Regions from separate parts of the Fundicoccus sp. Sow4_D5 genome, predicted to be linked through region 2. Evidence: riboswitches for the same ligand, from Rfam matches in the RefSeq annotation. Region 2 holds a riboswitch; each other region holds the start of a gene.
The links. A riboswitch is a leader RNA that binds a small molecule or an ion and turns the genes downstream of it on or off. The one in region 2 is predicted to bind magnesium.
Positions count from the first base shown of each region.

Region 1: linked by a shared signal. The riboswitch ahead of mgtA (magnesium-translocating P-type ATPase) and the one ahead of mgtE (magnesium transporter) in region 2 are both predicted to bind magnesium.
Region 3: linked by a shared signal. The riboswitch ahead of mgtE (magnesium transporter) and the one ahead of mgtE (magnesium transporter) in region 2 are both predicted to bind magnesium.

Region 1 is NZ_JBQKLF010000001.1:450,499-461,419, forward strand. It holds gene ACTQ45_RS02205 (metal-dependent transcriptional regulator) at 134-541, shown strand; gene ylxM (YlxM family DNA-binding protein) at 528-857, shown strand; gene ffh (signal recognition particle protein) at 901-2,385, shown strand; gene ACTQ45_RS02220 (acetamidase/formamidase family protein) at 2,765-3,652, opposite strand; gene ACTQ45_RS02225 (MerR family transcriptional regulator) at 3,819-4,589, shown strand; M-box (ykoK) riboswitch at 4,773-4,951, shown strand; gene mgtA (magnesium-translocating P-type ATPase) at 5,369-8,020, shown strand; gene rpsP (30S ribosomal protein S16) at 8,228-8,500, shown strand; gene ACTQ45_RS02240 (KH domain-containing protein) at 8,553-8,825, shown strand; gene ACTQ45_RS02245 (hypothetical protein) at 9,948-10,322, shown strand; gene ACTQ45_RS02250 (SDR family oxidoreductase) at 10,738-10,921, opposite strand, start outside.
Region 2 is NZ_JBQKLF010000012.1:43,393-54,313, forward strand. It holds partial or broken gene ACTQ45_RS11875 (extracellular solute-binding protein) at 1-829, shown strand, start outside; gene ACTQ45_RS11880 (carbohydrate ABC transporter permease) at 904-1,803, shown strand; gene ACTQ45_RS11885 (carbohydrate ABC transporter permease) at 1,815-2,639, shown strand; gene ACTQ45_RS11890 (FAD-dependent oxidoreductase) at 3,524-5,836, shown strand; gene ACTQ45_RS11895 (ABC transporter permease subunit) at 6,094-6,411, shown strand; M-box (ykoK) riboswitch at 7,106-7,268, shown strand; gene mgtE (magnesium transporter) at 7,446-8,792, shown strand; gene ACTQ45_RS11905 (response regulator transcription factor) at 9,443-10,921, shown strand, end outside.
Region 3 is NZ_JBQKLF010000004.1:92,722-103,642, forward strand. It holds gene mgtE (magnesium transporter) at 1-997, opposite strand, end outside; M-box (ykoK) riboswitch at 1,200-1,363, opposite strand; gene ACTQ45_RS06670 (aldo/keto reductase) at 1,446-2,279, opposite strand; gene ACTQ45_RS06675 (ABC transporter permease subunit) at 2,551-4,089, opposite strand; gene ACTQ45_RS06680 (ABC transporter ATP-binding protein) at 4,090-4,983, opposite strand; gene ACTQ45_RS06685 (ABC transporter ATP-binding protein) at 4,970-5,908, opposite strand; gene ACTQ45_RS06690 (TetR/AcrR family transcriptional regulator) at 6,075-6,656, shown strand; gene ACTQ45_RS06695 (pseudouridine synthase) at 6,771-7,469, shown strand; gene ACTQ45_RS06700 (hypothetical protein) at 7,620-7,913, opposite strand; gene ACTQ45_RS06705 (hypothetical protein) at 8,115-8,450, opposite strand; gene ACTQ45_RS06710 (hypothetical protein) at 8,605-9,147, opposite strand; gene ACTQ45_RS06715 (hypothetical protein) at 9,171-9,767, opposite strand; gene ACTQ45_RS06720 (peptidoglycan recognition protein family protein) at 9,743-10,492, opposite strand; gene ACTQ45_RS06725 (hypothetical protein) at 10,565-10,885, opposite strand; gene ACTQ45_RS06730 (hypothetical protein) at 10,890-10,921, opposite strand, start outside.

The sequences.
Region 1 (10,921 bases), on a different contig from region 2:
TATCTAGTGACATTATAACTTGAGCAACTTTTAAAATCAATAGGCGCGCCTAAAAAAAGAGATTGATTTGTTTCACAATAAAAAACATGATAGAATAAAGGTTGCATTGAATGAATCAAGAAGGGGTGAGGGCTTGTCACAAAGTCGAGAAGATTATGTGAAATTTATTTATGAACATTCCTCAGGCGATTCGGTATCGAATAAGATGATTGCCCGAGGCCTTCAGGTTTCGCCGCCTTCTGTTAGTGAGATGATTCATAAGTTAGCCAATGAAGGTTTAGTCAACTACCGACCTTATTATGGTGCCAAACTTACTGAAGCGGGTGAGAATATGGCGAGAGAATTGATTCGAAAGCATGAGATTTGGGAATATTTTCTTGAGCATAAGTTAAATTATACAAAGGAAGAAGTTCATGATCTGGCTGAAATTTTAGAACATTCCACGCCGCTAGACCTGGCCGATCGTTTGGCTGAATTCATAGAGTATCCCAGTTTTTCGCAGGTTCCACTTGAAAGGGAGTTAGACGATGGCTATCCATAAAACCTTACGTATGAATCAATTGTTTGATTTTTACCAAGCTCTGTTAACCGAGAAACAACAACAAATGTTGGAGTTATACTATGAAGAGGATTTGTCACTAGCTGAAATTGCGGAACACTATGACATTAGTCGACAAGCGGTTCATGATAATATTAGACGCGGTGAAAATGCACTCGAAGATTATGAAGCAAAGCTTGAATTATTAGGACGGCGAACAGCGCGTATGACGATTTTTTCGCAATTAGATGTATTAGAGGACGTGCCTGAGGCTGTTTGTACTTTATTAAATCAATTAAAAGCAATTGACCTCACTTAAAACGAGGCAAATAAAAGATTATCCAAGTTAAAGGGGAAATAACATGGCATTTGAAGGATTATCCGAAAGACTTCAGTCAGCGATCAGCCAAGTCGGAACTGGCGGTACTATCACAGAAGCTGACTTAAAACAGATGATGCGCGAGATTCGTCTCGCATTACTAGAAGCTGACGTCAACTTTCAAGTTGTAAAGACTTTTGTTAAAAGCGTTAATGAGCGTGCTTTAGGGTCTGACGTTTTAACGTCACTATCACCAGCACAACAAGTACTAAAAATTGTAGATGAAGAGTTAACAGCTTTAATGGGCGGCGAAAGAGAACCGTTAAACTTCTCGAAGATGCCACCAACGGTCATTATGATGGCTGGTTTACAAGGGGCTGGTAAAACAACAACGGTTGGTAAATTAGCGAAATATGTGAGCGAAAACGGCAAGAAGAAACCTTTATTAGTTGCGGCTGACGTTTATCGTCCTGCAGCGATTGATCAATTAGAAACGATTGGTCGTCAATTAGGTTTTGAGGTATTTAGTCGTGGTACTGAGGCGAATCCAGTGGATATTGCATCTGAAGCGGTCAGTCAAGCACGTATGAATGGTAACGAAGTGGTTATTATTGATACGGCCGGTCGTTTACATATCAACGAAGAATTAATGGATGAGTTAAGTAATATTAAACAAGCCGTTAGCCCGGATGAAATTTTATTAACGGTTGATGCGATGACAGGCCAAGATGCCGTCAATGTTGCTCAATCATTTAATGAAATATTGGATATAACTGGGGTTGTTATTACGAAGTTAGATGGTGACACTCGTGGGGGTGCTGCTTTATCCATCCGTTCAATTACAAACAAGCCGATTAAATTTACGGGTCAAGGAGAAAAACTTGATGCTTTAGAACCATTCTATCCAGAACGTATGTCAAGCCGTATCTTAGGTATGGGTGACATGATGACTTTAATTGAGAAAGCTCAAAAGGACTTCGACGAAGAGCGAGCGGCTGAAATGGCCGATAAGATTAAAGATGCGAGCTTTGACTTTAACGACTTCATCGAACAGATGGAACAAGTGACTAAGATGGGATCAATTAAAGATATTCTAAAAATGATTCCTGGTATGAGTAAAGTTCCAGGAATTGACGAATTAAGTGTAGACGATAAAGACATCGGTCGTGTAAAAGCGATTGTCATGTCGATGACTCCAGAAGAACGTCAAAATCCCGACATCATTTCACAAAGTCGCCGTCGCCGTATTGCAAAAGGGTGTGGTCAAACATTAGCAGAAGTTAACCAAATGATCAAACAATTTAACCAGTCACGTGACATGATGAGTCAAATGTCGAATGGTAAGACAGGCGGCATGAAGAAAATGATGCGTCAAATGCAACAAATGGGCGGCGGCGGTGCCATGCCTGGAATGCCAGGTATGCCAAGCATGAATGACCGCGACTTCATGACACCAGAACAGCTTCAAGCTGAAAACGAACAGAAGAAATTACAACGTATGTTGAAAAAGAAAAAGAAAAAACGCTAAATTTAACAGCCACCTGCTTGTCTTGAAAATGACGAGGAGGTGGCTGATTTTTGTAATATAAGGGCTTATAAGTTTTATGTTGATTTACTAAGCTGTGTACTTCACTCAACTTATTGTTTTCAAAGGCAGAGGTCGCTTTCAAAGCCTCACTAATGTTCGTGCTTTTCCGATTGAATCGAAAAAGCTTTCGAAAACAAGTCGCTGAGCTAGGTTGAGTATTCCAACAAAAGTGACGCTGTATTATCTAGTCAAGAATGCTGAAGTTCTTGGAATTATCCGAGGTTTTCTGACGTTCCGTTAGGCGTCCAATGGCACGTGGCTCTTTCCATGACGTTCCGTTAGGCATCCAATGGCATGTGGCTCCTACCATGACGTTCCGTTAGGCATCCAGTGGTGAGTTTAATAATGTTTTAGCTAATTCCATCCGAACGGTGACGTTTGGATTAACGATTTGTGAAGTATGCAAATCACCGGCTAAGGATAGTAACATACCTGCTTGATTTAGTGTCAAATGGCTAATTTGAGTGATCAAGTCTGTCATATGGTCAATCGCCAATTGGCTTGCGGCTTCCAATGTTTCGCGCGATCCAAGTGTAATCCATAAATCATCAGTTTCTATTAAAGGTAAAGGTAGTGTGAAATCTTTAAGTACTTCGACTTTAACTGTGACTTCGCCGGCAATTTCTAAACCAGCTCCCATTATCTCGCCGTCTCCCATCGTGGCATGTAGATCACCCAAGGCTAAAAGTGCCCCTTCAACATTAACAGGTAAGTAGAGTATACTGCCTTCTGTCATTCGTGTCGTATCAAGATTTCCACCGTGATCATGAGGCGTTCCTGTATTAATTCCTTCACCAGCTGGAGCAGTGCCGATGACTCCAATCATTTTACGTAAAGGTATTTGAATACCTTTGTAGTCAACGTGTGTGTCTGAGACTGGACAAATAATGGTTTCTTCAGCTTCTATGCGATGTGCTAAACGACCAAGGCCAGGGGCGGTGACAATCGCTCCTTTATCGGCAAGGCTAATTTTTTCAATCGTTACTTTTAAAACATCACCAACTTCTGCACCTTGAATAAACAAGGGTCCGGTAGCTGGATTTACCTGACTAAAATCAATCGAACTCACTAAATCATCTTCAGTTAACACAGTATTCGAAAAACAATCTAAGGTTTCAAAAATTACTGTTTCACCATTATCAGCGGTTAAAGCGGGGGCATTATGACGATCCATTGTAAAAATTACATGTTCACTCGAAATTTTCATTAAGTTTCCTCCTTGATTTGCCTATACTATTAGTATGGTTAGCTGTTAGGCAAAAGTCAAAGTTAATGGTCACAGAAATGGTAAACTAAACTTAAAGAAAAAATGCTAATTAAGGCTTGACCTTAACGTAACGTGAAGGTTTATGCTATAGAAGAGAGGTGAGGTAATGGAATATTCAATTAGTCAGTTAGCAAGAATTTCAGGAGTGAGTGCACGCACTCTGAGGTATTATGATGAAATAGCGTTGTTGAGGCCCAAACGAATTAACTCAAGTGGTTACCGAATTTATGGAGCGAAGGAAGTCAATTTGTTGCAACAAATACTATTCTATCGTGAAATTGGAATTAATCTAGAAGAAATTAAGGCGATAATTTATGCAGAGGATTTCAATCTTCAGGAGGCTTTAGAAAATCATTTACTTCAACTATCTCAAGAAAAGAAGCGGATTGAACGTTTAATGAGTACTGTGAATGACTCAATTCAAGCGCTAAAAGGAGAGAGAACAATGACAGATAATGAAAAATTTGCGGCTTTTAAACAAGAACTCATTGACGATAATGAACAGAACTATGGTCAAGAAATTAGAGCAAAATATGGAGAAAAAACAGTTAATGCTTCAAATGCTAAAATGGCGAACATGACCGAAGAGCAATGGTTGGAGTTTCAACATTTAGGTGAATCAATCAATCAGAAGTTGGCGATTGCGATATCGGATGGTAATCCAGCTAGTGAATTAGCTCAAGAAGTCTGTGAACTACATCGACAATGGTTACTATTTTCGTGGCCGGAAGGGCATTATAGTCCTGAAAAACATTATAATTTAAGTTTGATGTATGTGCATGATGAAAGGTTTAAGGCTTATTATGATGGGATAACACCAGGTGCAGCTGAATTTTTACATAAAGCGATTGGTATTTATACTGCTATGGAAAATTAGGTGGCTGTTTGGTCAAGAAGACAGGAATGTCATTCGATGATGATCTATAAACGAAAAGAACCGTAAACAATCCTAATACCTTCGTGTTTAAAATAGGACACTTCTTTACTTAAAAAAATTCCGAGTTGACAATAATATTTACTGCTGTATACTGTTGAGTTGTAAAGTAATTACATAAAATTTTAAATGATTTGTTAGGCGAGGCTCCGCTACAAACACAGGCTACTGCCCAAAAACGTCGAGAGACACCAATGGGTATAACAGGAATTGTCGATATAAGGCTCTTCTTAACGTAGCTAAAAATAAACAACTGTTTATTTTTTACGTTGTAACGTGCTAAAGCTCCACGAAGAAATCACAGAAGCTTTTTTTGTGCACTTTTGAGCCCTCACTAACGATTAGTGGGGGATTTTTTGTTTTTATTTTATAGTTTATGAATGTTTGATGGGAGGGAACAATATGGTAAAAAGTTGGATCTAATAAACAATCTATTAAGTTGTCGTTTAGGTTACTTACGAGCAGTCGCTCAAGCATTAAAAGGAGGTTGAAAACAAATGGATGATAATAGTCGAAAGAATCGCAGCTTTAGGCGGAAAATGAATCAAAAGAATATAAACAAGTTATTATCTATTTGTTTGTAACCACCTGAAAATTAACTGCCTGAAGCCCAAACATAGAAGGAGGCAAACACATGTTATTACTAATAATTGAGTTGGTTGTTTTTATTGGTATTGCACTGTTGTTACTAAATCACTTCTGGGGAAAGAAGGTAAAATAATATGACAAAAATGAATAATAACCGTAAAGTGGACTACAACCGCTTTGCAGAAATGAACATAGCTGAAATTATGCAAGAATTTAAAACAACGATGCAAGGTTTCAGCGAAGAAACAGCAGCAGAAATTAGAAAAGAATTTGGTAATAATGAAATTGAGTATGGTGAGAAAACACCATTGTGGTTAACAGTACTAAAAGCGTATTTCACACCATTTACCTTAATTTTATTAGCATTAGCTGCAATCTCATTTGTGACTGAGTTTATCTTAGCAGATGCAGGTGATAAAAGTTTGGTAACTGTATTGTTAATTGTAGTGTTAGTTGTGATTAGCGGTACGATGAGCTTGATCCAATCGGTTAAGGCAAATGATGCAGCGGAAGAATTACAACAAATGGTAAAAGTTACCACGGCAGTAAAGCGTGATGGTCAGTACCAAGAAATTCCATTACAAGATATTGTCATGGGTGACTTAATCAAGTTATCCGCGGGAGACATGATTCCAGCTGATTTACGAATCATTCAATCAAAGGACTTATTCGTATCACAAGCTTCACTAACAGGGGAAAGTTATCCCGTTGAAAAGAAAGCAGAGTTAGGCACAGAAGCTTCCGATAGCCCAACAAACTTAGAAACTTTAGCGTTTATGGGGAGTAACGTTATCAGTGGTAGCGCTGAAGGAATGGTAATTGCTACAGGAAACAGTACAATGTTTGGTCAAGTTGCTAAAGAAGTTACGGCAGACGCACCTAAGACAAGTTTTGAAATTGGCATCGAAAAAACATCGCATTTATTAATTCGTTTCATGTTGATTATGGCACCCTTAGTTGTGTTAATTAATGGTGTAACGAAAGGTGACTGGTTACAAGCGTTACTATTCGGTTTATCTGTAGCCGTTGGTCTAACACCGGAAATGCTACCAATGATTGTAACAACGAACCTAATTAAAGGTTCTAATGCAATGGCTAAGGAAGGTACTATCATTAAGAATATCAATTCAATCCAAAACTTTGGTGCGATTGATGTGCTATGTACAGATAAAACAGGAACCCTCACACAGGACAAAATAGTACTCGAATACCACTTGAACTTAGAAGGGCAAGAAGATGAAAGAGTACTGCGTCATGCTTACTTAAACAGCTACTATCAAACTGGTTTAAAAAACTTGATGGATGTTGCAATTATTGAGGCAGCCAATGAAGAACTGAACACTAATGCAATCATTTACGAAAAAGTTGATGAAATTCCATTTGATTTTGCACGTCGTCGTATGAGTGTCGTCGTTGAAGATACGAATGGTAAAACTCAAATGATTACCAAAGGTGCGATTGAAGAAATGCTCGCAATCTCTGACTACGTGGATTACGCAGGTCAAGTATCGCCTTTAACCCAAGAAGCTAAAGAGATGGTGTTAGAAAATGTGCGTCGTTTAAATAATGATGGTTTCCGTGTAGTAGGGGTCGCTCAGAAGACAAACCCAAGTGTTGTTGATGAGTTCTCAATTAAAGATGAAGCCAATATGGTGTTAATTGGGTATCTAGCTTTCTTAGATCCACCGAAAGAAACAACGAAAGCAGCGCTTGAAGCTTTAAAAGCCCATCAAGTCGAAGTGAAAGTGTTAACCGGAGATAATGCACTCGTAACTCAAGCAGTTTGTAAACAAGTAGGAATTGATGCGTCTAAATACATTACTGGTGAAGAAGTAGCTCTTTTAAGTGAAGAAGAATTATCAGTTGTGATAGAAGAGCATTCAATTTTTGTCAAACTAAATCCAAGTCAAAAAGCGACGATTACGCGTTTATTAAGAGAAAATGGTCATGTCGTTGGTTTCCTTGGTGATGGAATTAATGATGCACCCGCAATGCGTGCAGCGGATGTTGGAATTTCCGTCGATACAGCAGTTGATATCGCTAAAGAGTCCGCAGATGTGATTTTATTGGAAAAAGACTTAATGGTTTTAGAAAGAGGTATAGTATCAGGGCGTAAGATTTTTGGGAATATCATGAAGTATATTAAAGCGACGACAAGCTCAAACTTTGGGAACATGTTCTCTGTGTTGATTGCAAGTATTTTCTTACCGTTCTTACCAATGATGCCGATTCACTTATTATTCTTAGGCTTAATTTATGATGTATCATGTATCGCAATTCCTTGGGACAAAATGGACGCAGAATACTTAGAAGAGCCTAAGAAATGGGATTCAAATAGTATAGGCAAATTTATGTTCTGGTTTGGTCCAACAAGTTCAATCTTTGATATTACAACTTTCGCCTTATTATTCTTTGTAATGGCGCCTCAAGTATTAGGTGGAAATTACGGAAGTTTAAATGAAGATGGCCAAGAGTTATTTATGGCTTTGTTCCATGCAGGTTGGTTTGTGATGTCATTATGGTCTCAAACAATGGTATTATATGCGTTAAGAACGGAAAAGTTACCATTTATTCAAAGTAACCCATCCGTACCATTTTTCTTAGTAACGATGTTAGGAATCGTAGTAGGGACTATTGTACCGTTTACTGAGCTTGGTACTTCGATTGGTTTAGCAAGTTTGCCAGGCAACTATTGGATTGGATTAGCCATTACGTTAGTGGCATACATCGCACTCGTAACGGTTGTAAAAAACTGGTATGTAAAATCGCATGGTAATCTATTATAAGCATTAAGACAAGAAACAGCTGTCATAAAAAGCAGCTGTTTTCATTATTTTGACTTGCGTCGTACGTATAAAACTGTATAATAATTAAGGCATTGCACATATTTTAAAAAATATTTTAATCTGTAAAGGAAAAAAGCTTTACAGCTTAAAAATAATCTGCTAAAATATGTAATTGTGATCGATATTAACCGGAGGTGAATTAAAACAATGGCAGTAAAAATTCGTTTAAAACGTATGGGTGCTAAGAAAACTCCTTTCTACAGAATCGTAGTTGCTGATGCGCGCGCTCCACGTGATGGCCGTATCATCGAGAAAATTGGTACTTACAACCCGTTAACTAATCCTGTAACTTTAGAATTAGAAGAAGAATTAGCATTAAAATGGTTAGCAGATGGTGCACAACCAACTGATACAGTTCGTGACTTATTATCTTCTAAAGGTATTATGAAAAAATTCCATGAATCAAAACAATCTAAATAGTAAGGCTTAAAGCAAATGTTATCTTAGTCAACAAACAAAGGATGATATTATAATGCCAAATATAGAAGCTTTAATAAGATCAATTGTTGAACCTTTAGTGGAAAACCCTGAAGAGTTTACAATTGAAATCGTTGATACAGAGGACTTCACTGAGTATCACTTACTATTACATCCTGATGATATCGGGCGTGTAATTGGTAAAAAAGGCCGTGTGGTTCGCGCTATTCGTACAATTGTTTACAGTGTACGCATCCGCAATCAAAAACGTGCTCGTATCGTGATTGCCAATGAAGCTGAATCACTCGACGATTCTGATGATGAATAGATATTTTTACAACCTGTCCTAGTGGCAGGTTTTTTTGTTATCTAAAAATAAATAACGCCATCCTTAATATAGACGATAAAGAGTCATTCACTTCGTTTCGCACGTTTGATTAAGGGGGAGATTTGCTGGAATTTTACTTAGTTTAGATTGTTAAAAAGTCAGAATGACGACTCGCTCGGATTTTTGTATGTACTAACACTCAGAATTTTAGCGCTCTGGTTAATTGCAGGCTTAGTTCGGGGCTTCCAGTGGTGATTTGAATTGGTAATCTAGTGATGCTGCGTGACGTGAAACTTAGGTTATACTGGTGTCTCAAATTGCGAGTTGACATGTTAAACCTTGCATAACACGTCTAAGGTGATAATTTATCTGGAAATTACGCAAAATAAGGTGTGATTTCACCCAACTTGTCTAGTATATGAGTAGTTTTTATTTTAACGTGTTAACTCGTGAAGTGAGTTGACACATTAAACCCTTTAACATGTCAACTCAAATTGCGAGTTGACATGTTAAACCTTGCATAACACGTCTAGGGTGATAATTTATCTGGAAATTACGCAAAATAAGGTGTGATTTCACCCAACTTGTCTAGTATATGAGTAGTTTTTATTTTAACGTGTTAACTCGTGAAGTGAGTTGACATGTTAAAAGCTAATGTCGTTCCCGAATTTAGCCATGGTGAGAAGGCACTTCAAGTGAACGAGTTCTATCATTTAATCATCTATTAGATATATCCATTTTTAATGAGCCTACTCGTGATTTGAGTGGGCTCATTAAAAGTTTAACAGGCTTACTCAATTTTTGGTGGGCTCCCCGTCAAGTGGAGAGTGAATAAAGAGGTAGTTTTCAATCAGGGATAATTTTGTCAAATATGTCATAAATATATTTTGAACGGATATGTTTGAGGATGTTGTTTCATCAGTACGTACGAGAATTAGTTATCATTATTTAAAATCAGAAAAAGAGGGCGAATGATTGAGTTTGATTAGATGGTTTACATATGGGATTTCAGGGACATTATTAAAGCTCACATGAAAAACATAGACTTTCCTCGCTGCTGGTACGGCAATCTTTTACTTGGTTATAAAATTTGGTAAACTATTTAAGTAAGGAGGCGGAATGATGAAATTGACCTTTAGTAAAGAAGACTTAGAAAGTAACCGTGAGATATATGCAGATCAGACTGCAGTTGTAGGGTATACTCAAAAAGCGCGCTATTTAAAGGTGATACCACCAACTTATTACGTGCTAGTTATAGACGATCAACAAATCACGATTATTCAACAGAATTGGAAATTAGATGAGATCGGCGTCACCCAGATCAAATTAAGGGAAATCGAACAACTAAAAATCAGTAAAGTGTTATTGGTTCATCATGTGAGGATACAGACACGCGATAAGAAATATAAACTACATGTCTATCCATTATATTGGCGGCTAGGCGTTTATCAGACAGATTTAGTTAATCGCTTAAAACAATTGGCCACAAATAAATAATATGCTGAAAAAACTAAACGATTTTATGAGAAGGTTTAATGGTGCTTAATTTAAATAGGTCAAAGGCTAAATATTAAGCTTTTATTATGATTACCATTTTGACAACATTTCAAAACTAAACATGTTATAATGTTAATACATGAAAAATATTTTTATGCGAGATTTTAATTTGTTTTAATGAAATTTATTCAAACTGGCGTAACATAGGGTTACAAGGATGCATTAGAGGTTGGGAATGTATCGTTTAAATGAGAAAAAATTAATGTTTAGTAATAGTTAGACCCGCTTTAAGATAAATAATATTAAGTAATTAGGTAGCCTTCTCTACAAAGAGAGGGCTATTGTCCATTCTGGGGATAAAAAAAACACGTTTTCCACTCAATTAGACTGGAAAACGTGTTTTTACATTTGGCTATTACGTTAAGCTATGGATTGCTTCTTCAACTGTGGACTGACCAGCTAACAGTTCAAATTCTTGATGGATGGTCTGATCATTTAATAAAACTGCCACTAATGCTCGTGCAACATCCTCACGAGGAATTTCATTGATTTCCATGTCCATGCCGACTTTGACTTGATTCTTTCCGGGGGTATCAACA
Region 2 (10,921 bases):
GGAAGAGGTATTGGATGCTGCACGCGCTTTAAAAGAAAGTGGCCATGCCGCCATGCCTTTGTTTATCTATGTGACGAAAGCTACTGGTGAAGCTACTTCGATGCGTACGTTCCAAGTATTATATAGTGGAACAGGTTCTGAACTTTATGATTTTGACGAAAGTAAATGGGTAGTAGATGAACAAGCCTTATTAGATACGTTTGGTTTTATTGATACCGTTTTCTAAGAGGAATTAGGGCCAACGATGAGTGTGGCTTCTAATAGTCAAATTGGGACAATGTTAGCTGAGACGATGATGCCGAATAATGAAGTCGCGATGATTATGGATGGTAACTGGGTAACTGGTACTTGGCGCCGAGGTGACACCGCTAAACCGTATGACCATGCGATGGATGTTTGGGGCTTTATTCCTTTCCCGACTCAAACAGGAGATGGCGACGGCTTTACGTCGATGTCTGGAGGTTGGGCTTTTGCGATTCCAGAACAGGCAGATAATAAAGAGTTAGCGATTGCCTTTATCCAAATGGCAGTTGATGAAGAACATCAACTCGCTTATGTCTTACAAACTGGGGACATGACTGTCAGAACAGATGTAGCAGAAAGTGACGGTTACTTGACTCAAGACATCAGCAACTATGAAGAAGCGAATGAAATTCTTCAATATACTAACTTTAGACCAACAGCTGATGATTATGCGACGATTTCCACTCATATCCAAGAAGTCGTTGAAGCGTTGGCATCAGGTACCATTACACCAGAAGAAGCCGTTCAACAATATACGGATGGTTTAATTCGAATCGTCGGCGAGGAAAACATTGTGACTCGCTAAAATTTCATTAGTTACTAGGAGGCCATGACAGAATGGTCTCCTGTTTTTAGAATAGTCTTTTAGGAGGGGTTCGTGTGACACAAGTTAAAAATCAACCAACGACTAAACGGAGTGTTCTGTTACCGACTCTTTTATTTCTTTCGCCATCGCTTATTTTGTTAGTGGTGTTCTTTATCGGGCCGGTTATTATGACAGTTTTTTTCTCTTTTACCGACTTTTCTTTAACGGGTACCACAGCGCGAGAGGTTAGTTTTGTGGGCTTCGATAACTTTACCAATTTATTTAAAGATCACCGTTTCTTTTCGTCTGTTAATGCCACGTGGATTTTTCTACTAGCCTCGGGAATTATCGGGCAACAGCTGTTAGGTTTCGTTGTGGCCTTTCTGATGCAACGTAAGAATAAACTCTTTCGCAAAGTGGTGGGGGCAACGATTATGGCTGGATGGGTGACACCTGAATTGATTGTGGCTATTTCATTTGTGATGCTTTTACATGATGGTGGAACGGTGAATGCATTGCTTGGAAGTTTAGGATTTAACCCTGTTTCTTGGTTATATGAGTATCCAATGATTTCAGTGGTTATCGCCAATATTTGGCAAGGATCGGCTTTATCAATGTTAATGTTTCAATCGGCCTTAGATAGTATTCCTGATGCCTTGTATGAAGCAGCTGAAATCGATGGCGCTGGGCCTTGGAAACGATTGTTGCACGTCACTTTGCCTGTTATTAAAGGAACGATTTTTACTAATTTAGTGATTATTACTTTAAGTACGTTAGGCGTCTTTACATTACTGTACACAATGACCGGTGGCGGGCCAGTAGGGCGCACATCAACCTTACCGGTCTTTATGTATGAACAAGCTTTTGTTAATTATCGATTAGGTTATGGAACGGCGATTGCTTTAGTCATACTTGTCTTTGGTATTCTGTTAAGTTTAATTTACATTCGCTTATTGCGTGTTAAGAATGATTAGGGGGGACAGACATGAGACAGAAGCAATATCAGCGTATAATTGGTTATGTAATATTGAGTCTAGTGGGCTTGCTCTTTGTCATCCCTTTATTATGGATTTTGTTGGCATCTTTTGATGAGAAGGCGACCCAAGTGCTGAAACTTCCAGCCAACGTGTTTTTCGGTAATTATGAGTCTGTGTTGGGTGATGTAAAAAATCAGACGGCCTTTAAAAATGGTCTGTTATTATCAGGAGGTCAAACACTATTAGTCGTAGTGCTTTCGATTCTTGCTGCTTACCCTTTATCACGCTTTAAATTACCTAATAAGCAGAAGGTGATGATGGGGATTCTATTTATGACTTCCTTGCCGATGACGGCAGTCATGGTACCGGTCTATCAATTATTTATTATGTTTAGGCTGACGGATTCTTTATTAGCCACGATGTTTTTCTTAACGGCCTCTCAGTTACCTTTTGGTATTTGGATGATGAAGAACTTTATGGATGGCGTGTCGCCTGAATTGGAGGAAGCCGCATGGATTGACGGAGCCTCGAGGTTAGAAGGAATCAGACGGGTTATCTTACCACTAATGACACCAGGCGTATTTACAGTGGCAATATTTACATTTATAAGGAGCTGGGGCAATTTCATTGTGCCTTATATTTTATTATCCTCACCGAGCAAGTTGCCGGCTTCAGTTACTTTGTATCAGTTCTTTGGCCAATACGGCTATGCCGCTTATGGTCAATTGGCAGCCTACTCGGTTATTTATATGATGCCGACTTTTATTCTATATTACTTCGCCCAAAACCATATGTCCAAGGGTTTCACGATGGGTGGAGCGGCGAAGGGCTAAGCTTTAGAAGGTGGATGTATGTTGATTAGTAAATGATGTACTGCGACTCGTAGCTGCGGGTGGCAGTATTTTTGTGTTCTTTTTCAGATAAATAGTCGTTTATATTCTGTATGAGAGTGGGTAATTGAGCTTTGTTTTTTCTTTAATCATGACGATGTTTCATTAGTCTGTGAGAATGGTTTTAGGGGGGATGCCAAGGGGAAGTGGCTTAGCTGTTTGTAGTCGGGAGCGTTACTTGTAAAAGATGGCCTACATAATAGAAGGAAGATTTAAAAAAGCTATAAAAAGATGGTGGATTTTGGCTTTAGATTGAATCATTTAATGGATAGTGACACTGTTTAGCAATGCAGAAAGCCAGTTGACTGATCGGTCAATTAAAATGTTGGCCAACTATGAAATAGGTCCTTGGTGAATAGTCTGATTACGGTAGGACAGGAGGAATTACTATTTTGCACTTTTTCTCATGTACTAGCTGGTTTAAGTCATTGACTGCTCTAATAACATGACTGAAACAGGGAGTCGAGGTATTAGAATGTGATGCTGATTTTTAAGCTGAGCGAAGTAAATAAGCTTATAAGAAACATTTAAGTTGTTAATATTTTGGATGGTGGGTGCTAATAAGCTTTGGTTGTTTATTTAATCACAATTCAATCGTGCTAATGAACCTAACAGCAAATCTTATTTATAACAATAGTTGTAAGCGCATTCCGTATTTGTGTTGACAATTCAAGAACTTATTGTTACGATATCATGTGAACAAGATAACAAGTGGGGGTTTTGTTTATAGGGTCATCAATTTAGCGGGAGTCACAGTCGTCGGGGTAACTATTGTTTTCATGTTGCTGAAAATTGAATGATAAAAAATTTAAGGAAGTGAAAGTTTAATGAAAAAAGGAAATAGTGGCAAGCAATTCAAGAAATACTTCTCGTGGTTGGTCAGTTTAATTGTCATGGTGCTCATCGGGCAATCGACACTCCCGTTCGCGAATTCCCAGGCAGAAGTTATGGCGACTGGAGCCAATCAACCGGCCAGCGAAGATATCGTGTGGGATTACGAGGCGGATGTCGTGGTAGTTGGTGCGGGCGCGTCAGGTTTGGCGGCGGCACTCAAGGCATTGGACGATGGGGCGTCGGTGCTTTTGGTCGAAGCCAACTTTGATGTCGGCGGGCATGTGGCCGTCAGTGAGGGACAATTTCACTCGGGAGGCGGGACCGTTGATCAAGAGGCTTGGGAAATCGCAGACTCAGCTGACTTGTATTACTATGACCACACGCGTGGCAATTCGGTAAACTCGCGCTATAATGATCGCGATTACACACGCTCGATTGCGAATGCGATGGTCGAAACCTATGACTGGCTTATGGACAATGGGATTGTGACCTTGGACGTTGAGCCGCTGGTTCGTGCTTACTACCGTGATGGCGGTAATGACGGCGATAGCGTGGGACGGATGACGTACGTGGACGCCTCAGAGTGGGAGAATACCTATACGGGTACGGAAGCCGCCGGGATTGGCATTAGCCGTCCTTTAGAACAAACGCTTCGTGAAGAAGGTGCGGAATTCTTGTTGAATTACCATATGGACAAAATATACCGTGATGGCATCTTTGAAGGCCAAGTGACGGGGATTCAAGCAAGTTATTCTCCAACGATTCTCCCAGGCGAAACCGAGCCTTTACAAAGCATGATGAGTGACGGCAATATTGAAGAATCCAATGAGCTTGTCAATATTAAAGCCAATAAAGCGGTAATTATTTGTACTGGTGGCTCGACAGGTAATGTTGAATTCCGGACAATGTTAGATCCGCGTTTGGGTGAGTATATGGATGGCTTGGCTGGGATGCCTTTCTCTGATCAAGATGCATCTGGTGAATATGCGGCCATGGAAATTGGGGCTGCTTTAGGCAGTTTAGGTAACTATACAACGGTGGTTGGTGCAAATATTACGGCTCCGCAACGTTTTGGTACGCAATACGGTTATGGACGAGGCTGGACAGATAAAAGTGTGATTTGGCCACTCGTTCGCACGAACGGCATTGTGCCAGATTATGACAGTCTTGTGATTGTTAATATGTTAGGTGAGCGAATTGGTAACGAAGATCAATATGCTTACAGTCAAATGGATACAGCACGTGAGCCTTTCTTTGACCAAGCCTTATCAGGCACGTTTGTTGACCTTGAAGGTGATGGCAATGCGGAAGCCTATGGTGGTCCTTTATGGGCGATTATGGATCAAGCAGCTGTTGAGCGTAATGGCTGGGATATCGACGGCGAAGGAGTTCTTGACTATGCGGAAGGTTATGCCTTTAAAGCCGATACTCTAGAAGAATTAGCGGCGATGGTGGTCAATAAATACCATGAAGAAGTCGAAATGGATGCAGAAACTTTGGTAGAAACCATAACGCGTTATAATGGTTTTGTTGAAGCGGGTTATGATGAGGATTGGCAACGTGAAAAAACACTGGTTCATTCAATTGAAGAAGGACCCTTCTATGCACTCTGGGCGACGCCAAGTATGCATGATACCTTAGCTGGTATTCGCGTTGATGGTAATATGCAAGTGATTGATATTTATGGCCAAACGATTCCTAATTTATTTGCGGCCGGTGAAGCAAGTGGTGGGATGCGTGTTCACGGTCTAGGTCGCGTCTTAACGAGTGGTTATATTGCGGGTAAATCTGCCGTTTCGGTTGATGAATCTGGACTAGCAACTTCGGATACGAGTCTCAATCAAGACTTTGCGGGACAAGAAACCAACACGTTGACTAAAACGAATAAAGCCGAATACTTCTCACAACGCAACTTGAGTCAAGCAGCCATGCCTCATTCTGAGAAAGTCGCAGAAATTGACGCTTGGTTAGCTAGTGATGAGAGTGAGCTTGAGGTGGAAGAAGCTGATGCTGATGCTGATGCTGAAGCAGGGCCGGCGGCGGATAATGTCTTTGAAGGACAATCCAATGATGGCTTTGGTGGACGTGTGAAAGTTCAAATTACTGTTGAAGGTGATCAAGTAGTTGATATTCAAATCACCGAACAATCCGAAACAGCTGGCATTGGGGTTGAAGCAATGAATGAGTTAGCCGAGCAGGCACTTGAAGCCCAAACAGCTGAATTAGAAGTTGTCTCTGGAGCAAGTGTTTCTTCTAATGCCTTTATGGAAGCCTTGAATAACGCAATGGAAGCAGCTGGCTTGTAGGGATAGCAAGTGGACAGATTTGGTTTTCGAGGACTGGAAACTGAAAGCCTAGTGGTTTAGGTCAGTAATATAATATATAACGAACCAATCTGTCGGAGGAATTCCGCAGGTTGGTTCGTTTTTTGGTGAAGATTATTTTAATGTACCAACTGGAGAAGTGGGTTAATACGTTAGATAGTTTAACATGTCAACTGGATTGCTGAGTTAACACGTTAAAAATAGAATCTGACTAGCTGTCGGATTCTTCACTAGCTACGATGATTTTCTTAACCGCGTCTCAGTTACCTTTTGGTATTTGGATGATGAAGAACTTTATGGATGGCGTATCGCCTGAATTGGAGGAAGCCGCCTGGATTGACGGAGCTTCGAGATTGGAAGGAATCAGACGGGTTATCTTACCGCTGATGACACTTGGCGTGTTTACAGTAGCAATAGTTACATATATAGGCAGCTGGGGAAATTTCTTTGTGCCTTATATTTTATTATCCTCACCTAGTAAATTACCAGCATCAGTTACTTTATATCAATTCTTTGGCAAATACGGGTATGCCGCTTATGGCCAATTGGCAGCTTAATCGGTAATTAACATGATGCCGACCTTTATCCTATATTATTTCGCCCAAAATCATATGTCCAAGGGCTTGACGATGAGTGGAGCGGCGAAAGGTTAAGCCTTAGAAGGTGGCTGTATGCTGACTAATAAAAGATGAACTGTGACTCGTATTATGCGGGTGGCAGTTGTTTTTAACTGAGTTGCTGTCGTAGAATAAATGGTTAGACGCTTCATTGATTGAAGACATTACGAGTCAATTAATTTATTTGAGAAGACAACCGGTTAATTTATTTGAGGCCTTTAAATTCAATAAAAACACTAAGTCATTCTATTTATAATACACAGATGTGAAAAAACTCAAATATAAAACACATTAGTTCTTTTATTTCATTCTACTAGACCATAATTTTACTGTCTAACTTAGTGTAGCCTAATCAAAAGAGAAACTTATAAAAGCTTGAAAACTAGAATGAGACAGTGGGTTGAAAATAACGTTGGTCAACTAGTGGTTAGAGTCTTGCTAGTTATATGTGCGCCCATTCGTTCGATTAGAGACTATTGGCTCTGGGCGGTGGGGCTTGTGGCCTTTGTTTACGTTTAGTTTAGGTAATGATGATGCTTATTTTCCCTGAGTGATTATCTGAGAAGGCAAGAGGGTTATCTTGTTGATTAGACTTCAGTGGCTGGTTTAGGTATAATGGTTAAGTATGATAATTAAATAGCCTTGTTAGGTGAGGCTACTGTATAGAGACATGCTGCTGCCCAGAAACATCCAAAGATGCCAATGGGTTAACAGGAACTTTCGAATTAAGGAAGTTTTTAATGCAGCTGGGGCTTCCCTATGCTATACAGAGCTAAAACTCGACGAAGAGGAGCAGATTTTTTATGGGATCAGTCTATAGATAAACACGCTCTTCGGGGCGTGTTTTTTGTTTGGAAAATTCTAGGAGGTGAGGCGTATGGACCCCAGGCCGGATTCAATAAGGTGTTTATTTAAAGCATTAAATAGTAAAAAAGAAGGGTGCCAGGATGCACCTTCTGGAAGGATTGATTGATATGATGAATTACGAAGCAATTTTCAAAGCAGCCAAACATAACGAGCGTCAAACATTCCGGGAGCTATTCTTCCGGTTACACGTAAAAGACCAAATGGATTTATTCCATGCGCTGTATCCCAAAAACAAACGTAAAATCGAAAATTTCTTATCGCCGAGTGAGTTTGCTAAATTATTCGAATGGATGACGCTGGACGAGCAGAGCGAGTTGTATGAAATTTTTACGGCGTCTTATATTAGCCAATTGTTGTCGCATATGGAAGGCGATAATGTGGTGAAGCTTTTGAATTATCTGCCAGATTCAGACTCAAACATACTGCTGGATTTATTGCCGGCAGAAAAGCGATATATAATAGAAGAGTTATTGGCATTCGAGCCGGAAACGGCTGGTTCAGTGATGAACAAAAGCTTCTTGGTAGGCAAAGTTGAAGATACGATTAAGGTAACGGCAGAACGTGTACGAGGACTCGCTCAAGAAGTAGAAATGGTGTATTATATTTATGTCATTGACCAGGCGGGAAAGCTTAATGGAGTGGTCTCTTTGCGTGATTTAATTTTACATGCACAAGAGCAAACGCTAGGCGAAGTGATGATGACACGCCTTGTGTCTGTGGATTCAAGCGCAGACCAAGAAGAAGCAACCAAATTGTTGCAAGACTATGACTTGGTGGCACTGCCTGTTATAAATACAGCGGGCAAGATGTTGGGGATTATTACGGTCGATGATGTGATGGATATTATTGTTGAAGAAACGACCGAAGACTTCAATGAATTTGCTGCGATTAGTAAATCTAAACAACCTGTCTCGTCTGAAGAAACGACCTGGAGTATCGCGCGAGCGCGATTACCTTGGATAATTATTCTGATTTTCTTGGGAATGATTAGTGCGACGCTTATTAATTCTTTTGAAGAAACGTTAAATGAAGTAGTCTTATTAGCTGCCTTTATTCCAATTATTATGGATTCAGCCGGTAATGTCGGCACGCAATCTTTAGCCGTAGCTGTGCGTAAGATTACCATCGGTGATAATCGTAAAGGTGAAAGTTTAGGCAAAGTCGTTTGGCAAGAATTCTTAGTCGGAGGAATTTTAGGTGCGGCAGCTGGCATGACGTTAAGTTTAGTTGTCGCGATTTTCTACGGCAATAGTTTATTGGCTGTTATTATCGGCGTTTCCCTATGGTTTACGTTGAGTATCTCAACAGTGGTGGGTTCGGTGATTCCGATTCTAATTAACAAGTTGAAAATCGATCCAGCCGTTGCTTCAGGTCCATTTATTACGACCATCAACGATACCTTTGGTTTGATGATATACTTTAGTATCGCCACTCGGTTGTTGCATTTATTATAAGCTTTGAGAGTAGTAGTGAGCGAGGGATTGAATCTTTAGTAAGATGTGTGGGATCTGTCATCAGTCGCTTTATTAGCAATCGAAAGTCTGTGGCTTTCACCAAGAATCGCTTGATAAGTAAGCCAGGGTCTTAGACTGTTTGCCTATCATTCATCATGAGCTTATCTTTTAAAAACAGATACACACGCACCCTTTATAGGCTTCGATGTCTTGTGGAAATGATAAGACATCAATAGATGATTACCGTGTAAGACTAATTCTGCCTGTCCTAATGATTAATAGACCTTTCATAAGAAGCACCCTCCAGACAATTGGAGGGTGCTTCTTTTTTTGGTGGTGGGATTTGGCGAAAAGATAAATAGTCGAACTAGGCGATGATCTTTAATGAAGAAGGTAGGCGTGTGTTGTTTTATTAGCATTCTTAATCTTCCGCCCGTTCATTCGTGTAGCTGCTAATCGTGTGGGAGGTGGAAGGCGCTGCGTTAAATTTCGGTTAGTTTAGGTGGAGCGGTTACTTATTTTCCCTAAAGGGGTGTTTTTTACTGGGGGTGAGTTCATTTCCTAAAACGCTTTCTTTTACCGTGTGAAAAGTTTATGATTAATGATAGAGTGTGTGCCTATTAGTTTATATAGATGAAGGGAAGAAGCGAATGTTTACAGTATTTATTGTAGAAGATGAGCAGTTGATTCGCGAGGGGATGCTGAAGTTGGTTGAGTGGCATCAGTTAGGGTTTGAGGTGATTGGGCAAGCGGCGGATGGTGAGTTGGCCTGGCCGATGATTCAGGACTTGCAGCCTGATATAGTGATTACGGATATTCGGATGCCTTTCATGGATGGTTTGTCTTTGAGTCGGATTATCAAGCAACATTATCCGAATACGAAAATTATTATCTTGAGTGGTTATGATGAGTTTGAGTATGCTCAAAAGGCGATTAATATTGGGGTTGAGCATTATGTGTTAAAGCCGATTACGAAGGCTCAGTTGACCGAGTTGTTGGTGAAAATTCGTGAGGAAAAATTAAAGATGGTGGAACGGGAGGCGTCGCTGGCTTTACTGCAGCAAGAAGCGTTCAATCAGAAGCGACGTGTATTCTTTGAGGAGTTGATGACGGGTTCAAAGGAAGTGTTCTCTTTGCTTGAGCAGGCCAATCATTTGCAGTTAGATGTGTTGAAAGATCATTATAAATTAGTGCTAATCATGATTCAACCGAAGGATCCGGGTGTTTTGGCTGGTTTTTCTTGGACTATTATTGAGCGGATTCGTCAAGAGATGATTGAGGCGTTGACGTTGATTCCGAATTTATTTGAGTATAAAAGTAGTAGTGAATTGACCGTGTTTTTGTTGGCGGCCAATGAAGAAATTCAAGCAAGGTCATTTGAGGCAGAGTTTAAAATTCTAAGTTTTTTCGAGCAAGAGTATGATGATTTAGTTTTTTTAATTGCGACGACGAATTCATTTGACCGTTTGAGCGAAGTGTCCGAGTATTATAATATCGGTCGCAACCGCTTATTGGAACAATGGTGGCGAATCAAGTCTCAGCAGATTAGTTATTCTTATAATCCCCCTAGAATTAATTCGGTCTTAAAAATTGAGAAGCCATCGAAAGACGTTGGCCTAGCGCAAGCGGTCTTGGTAGATGAAACTAAGGTGAGTGGTCAAGGTGACACAAGGGCAGGGGGGGAACCTGACTTAGATTATCTGTCTTTTGAGAACATACCATTAGAATGGACCGATTCTAAAGTGCTGAGCGAGTTTCTACTGGAAGGAAGGCTTGAGGAAATTCCTGCTTTTATCGAGCGGATTTTAAAAGATGTGTCCGAGACTCAATGGCAAAGCCGGGCGTTCGTTCAATACATGTTTTTGAGTACGTATATGGCGCTGCAAGTCTTTATCCAAGCATTGGATCACACTTTAGATGACGCGTTAGAACAATCGATTAAATTGCCGCTAGCTTTTGAACACGAACCGTCGAAAGAATTATTGGTTACTTATTTAAAAGAAGCCTTGAAGGATGCATTAGTAGCGCGTCATCAGCATAGGAAGAGTCGTTATTATGACGTAATTCAGGAAGCGAGTGCTTATATTTATCAACATTATGGTGAGGTTGATTTAAGGTTATCGGATATT
Region 3 (10,921 bases), on a different contig from region 2:
CCGCTAAAGATTGGGTTCCCACGTTACCGGCCGAGTCCATAATAATCGGAATAAAGGCTGCCAGTAAGACGACCTCATTCAATGTTTCCTCAAATGAATTAATTAATCCGGCACTAATCATCCCTAGAAAAATCAGAATAATGATCCAAGGCAGCCGTTCACGAGCGATACTCCAGGTTGATTCTTCGTTAGTCGCTTGTTTCTTCGATTTACTGATGGCCGAAAATTCTTTAAAATCTTCAGTCGTTTCTTCGACAAGAATGTCCATTACATCATCAACCGTAATAATCCCAAGAATTTGCTCGCTAGCATCCGTCACCGGTAGCGCAACTAAATCATACTCCTGTAAGAGTAGGGCTGCGATTTCTTGGTCTTCGGTCGCACGGACTGATACAAGTCGTGTTCTCATTATTTCACCCAAAACGGTTTCTTCGGCGTGCAAAATTAAATCACGTAAGGAAACAACTCCCGTTAATTTTCCAGAGTTATCCACCACGTAAATATAGTAGACCGTTTCAATTTCTTCGACTAAGCGGCGAACGCGGTCAGTGACATTCTTGATTGTTTCTTCGACACGCCCAACCAGGTAACTTTTATTCATGATTGAACCGGCAGTTTCAGGTTCAAAAGCCAGTAGTTCTTCAATTGAGTGTCGCTTGTCTGTTGGAAGTAAGTCGAGCAATTGTGTGGCTTCTTGATCAGGTAAGTAGGTTAAAAATTTTACAGCATTATCAACTTCCATATATGACACGAGTTGACCAATATAGTCTATTGAGAAAATCTCATGTAGCTCTTGTTGTTCGCTCGGCGTCATCCATTCAAATAATTTAGCGAACTCGTCCGGCATTAAAAAGTCTTCAATTTTACGTTTATTCTGAGGATATAGGGTATGAAATAAATCCATTTGGTCTTTCACGTGGAGTCCGAAGAATAATGCTCGGAAGCCCTCACGGTCGTTTTGCTTAGCTGCTTTAAAAATTTTTTCGTAATTCATCATTCGTTTCATTCCTTCCAAAATAGAGTGCTCGGGCACCCTGCTTCTTGATTATTTATTGTAATATTTCTAAATTTGCACCTCTGAAAATCGGGACTTGGGTCCATGCTCCTCACCTCCTGGAAGTTTTCTAAACACAAAAAAAAGCACACCCCAAAGAGTATGCTGATTGATATAGATTAATTTACTATAATCGTTAAAAAACGCTGCACCTCTTCGTCGAGTTTTAGCTCTGAACAGCATAGGGATTTCCCAGCTGCGTTAAAAATTTCCTTAATTCGGAAATTCCTGTTGACCCATTGGCATCTTTGGATGTTTCTGGGCAGCAGCATATCTCTAGTTCAGTAGCCTCACCTAACAAGGTTATTTAATTTTGTGGTGTTGTAGTGTTGTGGTCATTGACAACTATTTCATTGTAACTGATTGACAGACAATTTTCCATCTAAAGTCCTTAAAACTCCTGATATACGGCCGGATTCTGGTCTTTATTACGACCATCTTCACGGGTTAACGTACTCATCAACGCGACTTCTTCTGTCGACAAGTTAAAATCGAAGAGTGATAAATTTTCTATTTGGCGAAGGATGTGTCCTGATTTAGGAATCGGTAAGGCACCTAGTTGCAGTAACCATCTTAGGACAATTTGTGCATTACTACGATTGTGCCGCTTGGAAATTTCAGTTATAATTGCTTCATTTAATGAAGCGTTCTGGCGTCCTAAAGGACTCCAAGCCTGAGTGATGATTTTATTTTCTTGGTCAAATTCGAGTTGGTTTGCCTGATTAAAGTAAGGATGCAGTTCAACTTGATTAATGACCGGCAGAATTCCTGTTTCGTCTTCCAAACGTTGAATATGTTCCGGAAGAAAATTACATACTCCAATCGAACGAACTAAACCGGCTCTTTGCGCATCAATTAAGGCTCGCCAAGCTTCCACATATTTGTTCTCCTTTGGGTTCGGCCAATGAATCAAATATAAATCAATGTAATCCAAGCCAGATCGCATCACCGATTCTTCAATCGCTTCAAAGGCTAGTTGATAATCATGATGGCGCCCTGCTAATTTTGACGTGAAGGTGATTTGATCACGGGGAACACCACTGTTGCGAATTGCCCGTCCGACCGTCCCTTCATTCTCGTAGTTAAAGGCTGAATCCAGCAAACGGTAGCCTACATTCAGTGCTTGTTCAATTCGCCTTGAGCCATCGACTCCTTTTAATTGATAAGTCCCCAGCCCAACTTTTGGAATTTGAAATCCATCTGATAATACATAATGTTCAGTCACGTTATCCCTCCTTGTTTAGGGCTAGTATAGCATGAAAGGAGGCAGGTTTTGAAGTTTACGGGCCTTGATTGAGTGTTGAGTGGGATTTAATCGGGACAGCTCCTAGTCACTATGGATAGGCTGTCTGGATACGCATTGGCTGGAAGGTGCGTCCGTTTTTTTTAGCGATGTCTTTGAGTTAGTGGCTCACCTAATCGCTCAGCCAAGTTTTAGTGGCTCACTTCCCACAAAAAACACCCAACCCTCTATTAGTAACTAAACTCCTAGATAATTACAGGGGTAAATCTTTCTTAACAAAAATAATATTTGACGCTATATAGAGAATTAATGCAATTGCGCCTAAAGCAATTAAACCCCAGCCAAAGTCTCCACCCGATAGAATCGTCTCTGTATCAAATAAACTTGTTAGTGTCAGATACTTGAGCGCACCTGGGCTATCCATTAACTGCTGAACCATAGTAATTAAGAAGAAAGCAAATGGTACCCCACCACCGACTGCTAAGGCAAAGCCCGTTCGGTTGAAAAAGGTGGACGCGAGGAATGAGATAGAACTCATTGCTAGGATTGTTAGCAACAGTCCTAGCATCAACCATAAGTAGACTTCTAAATCGAACTCTAGCGCAATATCGACTGAACGTGCAGAAGATACCATCCCGTGATTCGCCATGTTAATAACTTGTGCTTCAGATAAGCCAGTTGCGTCAGTGGCAGCTTCTAAAGCAATCGGATCCTTCATTAAAGTCATATTCTCACTGACTTGCTCAGCATTAATCTTTAATGCGTCTGCTGAAGAATCAATGACCATTTGCAATAAGAGTTTGGCATTGTCTTCCGTTACGATAACTGGCAGTTGCCTTTTATCCTGCATCTGTTCTTGTGCTTCGCTATCCTGACTAGTTTCTGCAGCTGCCCGATTCATTACTGTTTCTGTTCGCGCGAGTTCAGGTGCCAGATTTTCGTCTAAGGCTATAATTTCCTCGCTAATAAATTGGTGATAATCATTTACGGAAATCCCATGTATCTTCGCGCCGACATTCAACGCCTCATTGCTTGATAAAATCATAGCTGGATTAGCGACTAATTCTTCTACAGTAATTTCTATTTCATCACCTTCTATGCCGTTTGTGTCTTCATAAAAATCAAACCGTTCATCAGTAATAATGGTCGCTGTCGCTTCATATGAACGGTCTCTAATGATGCTTTCTAAATAAATGCTATAAGCCTCTGTGTCCATGTCGCGTGCAACAGCTGCTTCTCGCATCGCTTGCTTATCTTCTTGAATCAAATATAAACGTTCTGAAATATACCGTTCATCAAGATTTAAAGCGTTTGAGGCAGCCCGAATATCATCAGTTATCGGATAGCCCGTAACATTCCGGTAAGTTATTTGTGAAGCCGCCAAACCTACTAAACCGATTACACTGTACATTAAAATGACTGATAAAATTAGATAGAGGGATTTAGTGAAAATCACGCTTGAACGTTTAATCGGCGTTGACAGAGTATAGGCCATCGAACCAGAGTCCACCTCATTTACGACAAGATTATTAGCCGTAAATACGACATAAACAATCCCAAGAATAACGGCTATCAATTTATAAAAGTTTTCTAAGCTCCCTAAAAGGCTGGTCATGGAAGACAGAATATTAGAAAAAGCGGTTCCTTCCGCTGCCGCCGCAATTGATCCGTAACCGGCTGCGTCATAATTAACGATAAAACCCGCTAGGATGACCGAAGCTACGATTGTAATGATCAGTGACAACTTCCAATTAACTTGAATATTTTGTTTGAATAATGGTTTAGAAAACACTTATATTTCCCCCTTGAATGCTTCAGTGATGTAGTCTTCAAATGACACTTTAATTTCTTTAAAATAGACCAAAGAAAATTGTTTGAGATCTCGGATGAGGCGGTTAATGTCCGCATCATGAATTTGCACAAAAACTTGTAAATCATCTAGCTTTATCTGATCAAATTGATAATTTAAGTTTAAAAAGCGGTCAAAATCTGGCCGGTTGTAAAATTCTAGTCGATAAGTTTTATTTTTGTTATAACGAATCGTTGCCATATCAATGACTTCAATTATTTGGCCCTCACGAATGACGGCTACTCGTTCGCAAACTTCTTCAACTTCCTGAAAAATATGACTCGACATAAAAATTGTCTTCCCTTGCTCTTTTTCTTCTTTTAATAGGTCAAGAAAAACTTCTCGCATCAAAGGGTCTAGGCCCGTTGTCGGCTCATCCATGATCAGAATGGCTGCATCAGAGGCAAACGCTGATACAATGGCTGTTTTCTGTTTCATTCCTTTACTCATCGAACGAACTTTAGCCCTCACATCCAATTGAAAGAGCTCACTCAGTTCTTTTGCACGTTGCCAGCTACCTTTACCAGATAAATAGATTTGTTCTTTTAGAAAAGCTTCGCCAGTCGTATTACCAGGGAAGTTAATTTCTCCAGGGATATAGGACACATAGCGTTTGACTTCAGCACTGCTCTTAGTAGCATCCAACCCATTAATGATGATACTACCTTCGTCTGGTTTCAGAAAACCCATCATATGCCGAATGGTCGTCGATTTTCCAGCTCCGTTGACTCCAACAAAACCATAAGTTTCTCCTTTTTCAATGGCTAATGACACGTCAAAAATCCCCCGTCCTTTACCATAATTTTTCGTTAGATGGTTTATCTCAATGTAAGCCATAACGTAAATTCTCCTCCCCATCAGCGATCGTTTTCTTACGATCATAGAAGTCCATAAAATAATCTTCTAGTGTAAATTTTATTTCCGAAATAAATTGGACCTCAACCTCACTTAATTCAGTAAAAAGTTGCTGCAACTTCTCATCTGTTAAGTTCAATTTGATTTGATTTTGTTCGGGTCTTTTAATTGAAATCATAAATGTCGTTTGAGTCAAAAACATCTGATAATCTTGAAAAGTAGTGAACTCTATTTTGAAAGCTTTGTTTGTATTTCGTTTTAAGTCATTGGCTTCAATGGTTGAAACGAGCTGTCCTTCCTTAATGATGCCAATTCGATCACACGTTGCCTCGACCTCACTAAATATGTGGCTAGACAATAAAATCGTTTTACCTTCAGATTTTTCATTCAAAATAAATTGGATAAATCGCTCTTGCATCACTGGATCTAGGCCTGATGTCGGTTCATCTAGAATCAGAATCTGCGGATTATGCATAAAAGCAGCCACGACTGCGAGTTTTCTTTTAGTTCCTAGACTCATTTCTTTAATCCTCTCCGATGTATCCAGTTCAAACGTTTTTTTCAATTCCTCCGTCCGCGATAAATCGCTAATTTGTCTTTCTTTTGCCATAAATTCAATGAATTGGCCCCCGGTCATGCTTTTCGGAAAAGCCAATTCGCCTGGTAAATAACCAATCTCACGTTTAATGATGGCTGCTGATTTCCAACAATCTTTCCCATTGATTGATAATGCTCCTTCTTGCGCTTTAATAAAGCCCATTAAATGTCGAATGGTAGTTGTTTTTCCCGCACCATTTGGACCCAAGAATCCAAAAACCTCTCCCTGTTTTATCTCAAAAGAAACATCAAATATCCCACGTTCCTGGCCATAATCTTTTGTTACATGTTCTACTTTTATAATTGACATTGAATTCCCTCCCTCACTCTAAATGTCATATGTAAATTAACTATCATCTGTTACTTTGTTTACATCTGTTACACTTAATATTATACTTGAATAGAAAAAAAGGTCGGCAGACATAATTCTGCATGTGTCACTTAATTGACACTTACGAACCAACTGTTCATTTACTATGAAAGAGGTGACGTTTATTATCGATAAATTAGATTTACGCGTCCAGAAAACATACAAGTCACTGATCGATTCCTTTGAAGGCTTGCTGCGTGAAAAAGAATTCGAGAAAATATCTGTTAAAGAAATATGTGATGCCGCGGTAATCAGGCGTCCTACTTTCTACAAACATTTTCTAGATAAATATGACTTCCTATCTTTTTTTATCAAACACAAAATGGGGATTATTTTTGACCACGCCTTTCACAATTTAAATGACGACGGGACAAATTTCTTTATCCTGGTATTTGAGCAATTACTCGATCAATTCGATAATCTATCTTTCCTGATTTTTAGACTTCAAATGAATTCTGATATCAACATTGAGTTAGAAAACATTCAAGAATATGGCCAGAATATGTTAAACAAGCGAGTCAGTGGTGGAGAGAACACGAGTGGTATCGCAATGGGTAGTGAATACAAAGGCCAAATCATTATGGGAATCACCATTCAATCGGTCTATTGGTATAAAAACAATCAAGATAGAATGAGTCGCACAGAAATTATCGAGCTTTATCAACAAACTTTAGCTAAACTTTGGTAAGGAGGATTGATCAGTAAGTTGCTTTTTCAATCGTTCTTTACTAGCCAAATTTACATTTTTCAGGCATCATCTAATTAGCGTAAAAAAATATTTCATGAATAAGGGCGTGTCAGAATGCGTATTAATAAGTACATTGGAGAATCGGGAAAAGCCTCTAGACGAGGTGCTGACCGATTAGTTAATGAAGGTAGAGTGACCATAAACGGTGAATTGGCAGCTTTAGGGAGTGTCGTTCAAGCTGGTGATGATGTTCGAATTGATGACCAGCCAGTGTATGTTGAAACTGAGAAAGTTTACATGGCATTGAATAAGCCAGTCGGTATTACTAGTACGACCGATTCAGATATCGCAGGCAATATTGTCGACCTGATGAATCATCCCCTTCGAGTATTCCATATCGGTCGCTTGGACAAGGACTCTGAAGGTTTAATCTTAATGACAAACGATGGTGATATTGTTAACCCAATTTTACGATCTGAACATCAACATGAAAAAGAATATATCGTGTCCGTCGACAAACCGATTAAACGTGATTTTCTAAGAAGGATGTCTGCCGGAGTCGAAATTTTAGATACGACCACCTTACCTTGTAAAGTCACACAATTATCTAAATTTGATTTCAAAATAATTCTGACACAAGGCTTGAACCGCCAAATTCGTCGGATGACGGCTGCCCTAGGTTACAAAGTTGTTCACTTACAGAGAATTCGAATCATGAATATTCACTTAGGCGATTTGCCTCATGGTAAATGGCGGAATTTGACTAAACAAGAATTAATTGACTTGTTTGAAGAATTGAATTACCATCCATAAAACTAAAAACTAGGTAGAAACCAACATCATGTGGTTTCTACCTAGTTTTTTATTAATCGACGATTAGTTTTCTTTTAATGTCACTCATTCAAAAGCGATGAATGAGTGACATTTTAGCGCAATATACATCAGATAGTCTCAAGTTATTGATTAATACCAAAAGAAACCACTTTTGAATCGCCTTACATTAATCTTAGGATTTTTGCTCTTCATAAACTGCACCCATTCTTCTTCTGTCGCGTTAATAAAGGAACCTCTCGCATAATACATAATAATTCCTTTCTGATTACGAACGAAAATTATATCACTAGAGAAATAAATGCCTTTCATTCTAGAATAATCATAATGGATTATTTTTCCGTGAATACTCTGCCTAATACCTTCTTTAGTATAAATATCTTCCTGAGATTCCGGTAAATTTCTTTCATAAACATGTTGTCTCATGTTTATGAAGCCTGCCAAAATTTAAAATTTATAGTATAAGCCAAACAGAAGAATTCCCCCTAAAATTATAAGCATAATCCCCAAAAAGGAACCTACTACGAAAGGATTCAAACTCACAAATGCTCTCTTGATACCGAGTTCCCAATTCTTAGTAGGCTGCTCCGATTGATATTGAATCATGCTTGCACCGCTCCATCTCCATCACTCTATTTCTGTAAGAAGTATTACAGTTCCAAAAAAGGTCGCTTTAACAGCTTCATTAGCTATAAGAGCACCAAATGCTGATGCACCCAACACTAATAGAATTCCTGCACCAACTGCCAACATAACCATACCCGCTACCGTTTTAACAACCTCAAAATCTTGCTCAATCGATTCTACACTCGTCACCGGTTCTGTTGACCCTACCGGAGCATACAAAGGACCCATTCCTGAGAAAATCACTTCGGTTACTAAAGCACTCGCAACGGTTGAGCCATCTGTTAGTGGGACTGAGTAAGACGTAATGAAACGTAAGGTTAACTCACGTTTTGGCAAATCTATATCATGCTCAATGGATGAACCTAAGCCGGTATTGCTAATATTTTCTCTTGTTCTATTTGGATTTCAATAACTTCATCAACTAAACTAATCCTTAAATATCAATCACTGGACAGGTTTAATATTTAAGGACTTTCTTGAATTTCATCAATTAAAATCGAAAATAGTCATTCTTTAAATACTTCACTTTTATCTTAGGATTGCGTTCTTTCATAAAAGCTAGCCATTCTTCTTCTGTGGCATTGTTAAAGGAATCTCGTTCATACATTGTTAACAATTTGAATCTACTTTGAACTAAAATTACATCACTAAAAAATATTATTCTAGTTATTTCCCTATATGAAAATTTAAAAGTAGTACCTAACAATTGTCGTTCTATCTCATCTGAATTAAATATTTCACAATGTAGATTAGGTGAATTCCTCTTTTTAATAGTTCGTTTCACTCTTAAAACATATAACGGCACACCAACCAAAGATGTTAACAATAAATGACCAATAAATGTTAATAATGTAGCTTTTAGCACCCACCCAAAGTTATAGTTTATGGGCAAGTCATGTATTAAAATATACAATACCCATGCTATAAAAAAGAAAACTAAGAGAAGGCATGATTTAATATTAATTCCAACATTTTGTCTGTACACACCTTTTCTGATTGTATTCAACACATTTTTATCATTTTGATAACTCAAGGTCAAGACTATCACTTCCTTGTTTATTTTGTAAAGAGAAGTACTGCAGCAAATGATAAACCAGAAACAGGATTAAAAACCGTTATTCCAGCCACTAATACCACAGCTGCATAGTAGAGAGCGCTATTGTTTTGGTAAGTGTAATTTGTTTCTATTTCTCTTTTAATCGGTTCCACACTAGTCACCGGTTCTGATGACCCTACTGGCGCATACAAAGGTCCCATGCCTGAGAAAACCACTTCGGTTACTAAAGCACTCGCAACAGATGAACCGTCGGTTAATGTAACTGAATAAGACGTGATAAAACGTAAGGTTAGCTCACGTTTTGGCAAATCTATATCATACTCAATGGATGAACCTAGACCGGTGTTGCTACTATTCTTCAAAGGTTCTAGTATACTAAATAAATCAAAAAACTCAATACCAGATAAGCTTTTGCCTAGATTTTCTTGCAGTAAACTATCGAAGATCGATTCAACTTCTCGGCGTGCAACTGTACTATATTTCGTTCGCGATGTGCGATAATTATCTGTAAACAACTCAACTTCTGGACTATAACTATTGAATAATCCATGTCGTGCACGAACATTAAAACTTAAAGGTATATAAGGGGGCTCCATGTTTCAACTCCATACCCAATTATTTTGGGCATGATATTATCATATTTACTATAATTCAATTTATTCTGGACAAAAGTTTTTACTTGCTGATCCTTCTGATTTTTTGTTAAAGAGGTTGTCTGACTACTCTTAACCTTATTTCGAATAGCTGATAAAGCATTCGTCGCATTGTAGAAGCGATTTCCTGGACAGGTTGTACTGCCCGCTGGTCCTGGTACATCTCGGTGTCCGATAATATTCGATGGTGAGATATTGTACTTATTACATAAGAAAGATAATAAGCGAACCAAGCTGTTAACTTGAGCAGATGTAGGCATTGTAAATTCAAAGTTTCCTAACAAGGTGACGCATAATGCAATTGTATTCATCGGTTGCTTGGCATGAGCACCTACATAATTAACAGATCGTCCTTGCATAATAACTCCAGACTTACCAATCGCAAAATGATAACCAATATCACCCCAACCTAAGCTTTGGTGGTAATCTTGAACTGCCTTCATGTACGATACATCATTACTACTGTACCCAGCTGTATGGTGAACCACAATATGTGACAGTTGAGCAAGACTTCTAGTCCCTGACATACCAGATGAAATCGTCCCCGAAGCTCCCCAGTAACTTCTTGGTTTGATATCTACAACGCCTTCTCCATCTAATTCAATACCATCATAAATATAAGATATGTCCGACTCAATAGATGTTGAGCCTTCTTCATATTTTGGCAAATGTGATAGCGAACTATCTTCATCTGCTGGTGCGTAAATAGCGACTCTTCCAAAAGACTCAGTTTGAATAATTTAGACATCTAGCGCTGGATTTCCAACGACCGCGTAGCTTAAGCCACCATACTGTGCAGGTGCTAAGTGGCCAATCGCATGAGCCGATACATAAGGTCCATTGGGATTATAAACACCCCAAGAATTCATATGTGGATTTAGATTTAAATAATTACCTGCTACTGGTGACGTGGATGTCCCACCAGGACCACTTGGAACCGGATTGCCGAAATCTCCATCGCGGTATTGTGGAGATGTCGTTAAAGAGCTATCCTCATCTCGTGGGGCATAGATACCCACTTTCCCAAAAGCTTCTGTCTGGATTAAATAAATATCATTCACAGGATTACCCAGAACTTTGTACGATAGCCCCCCCGA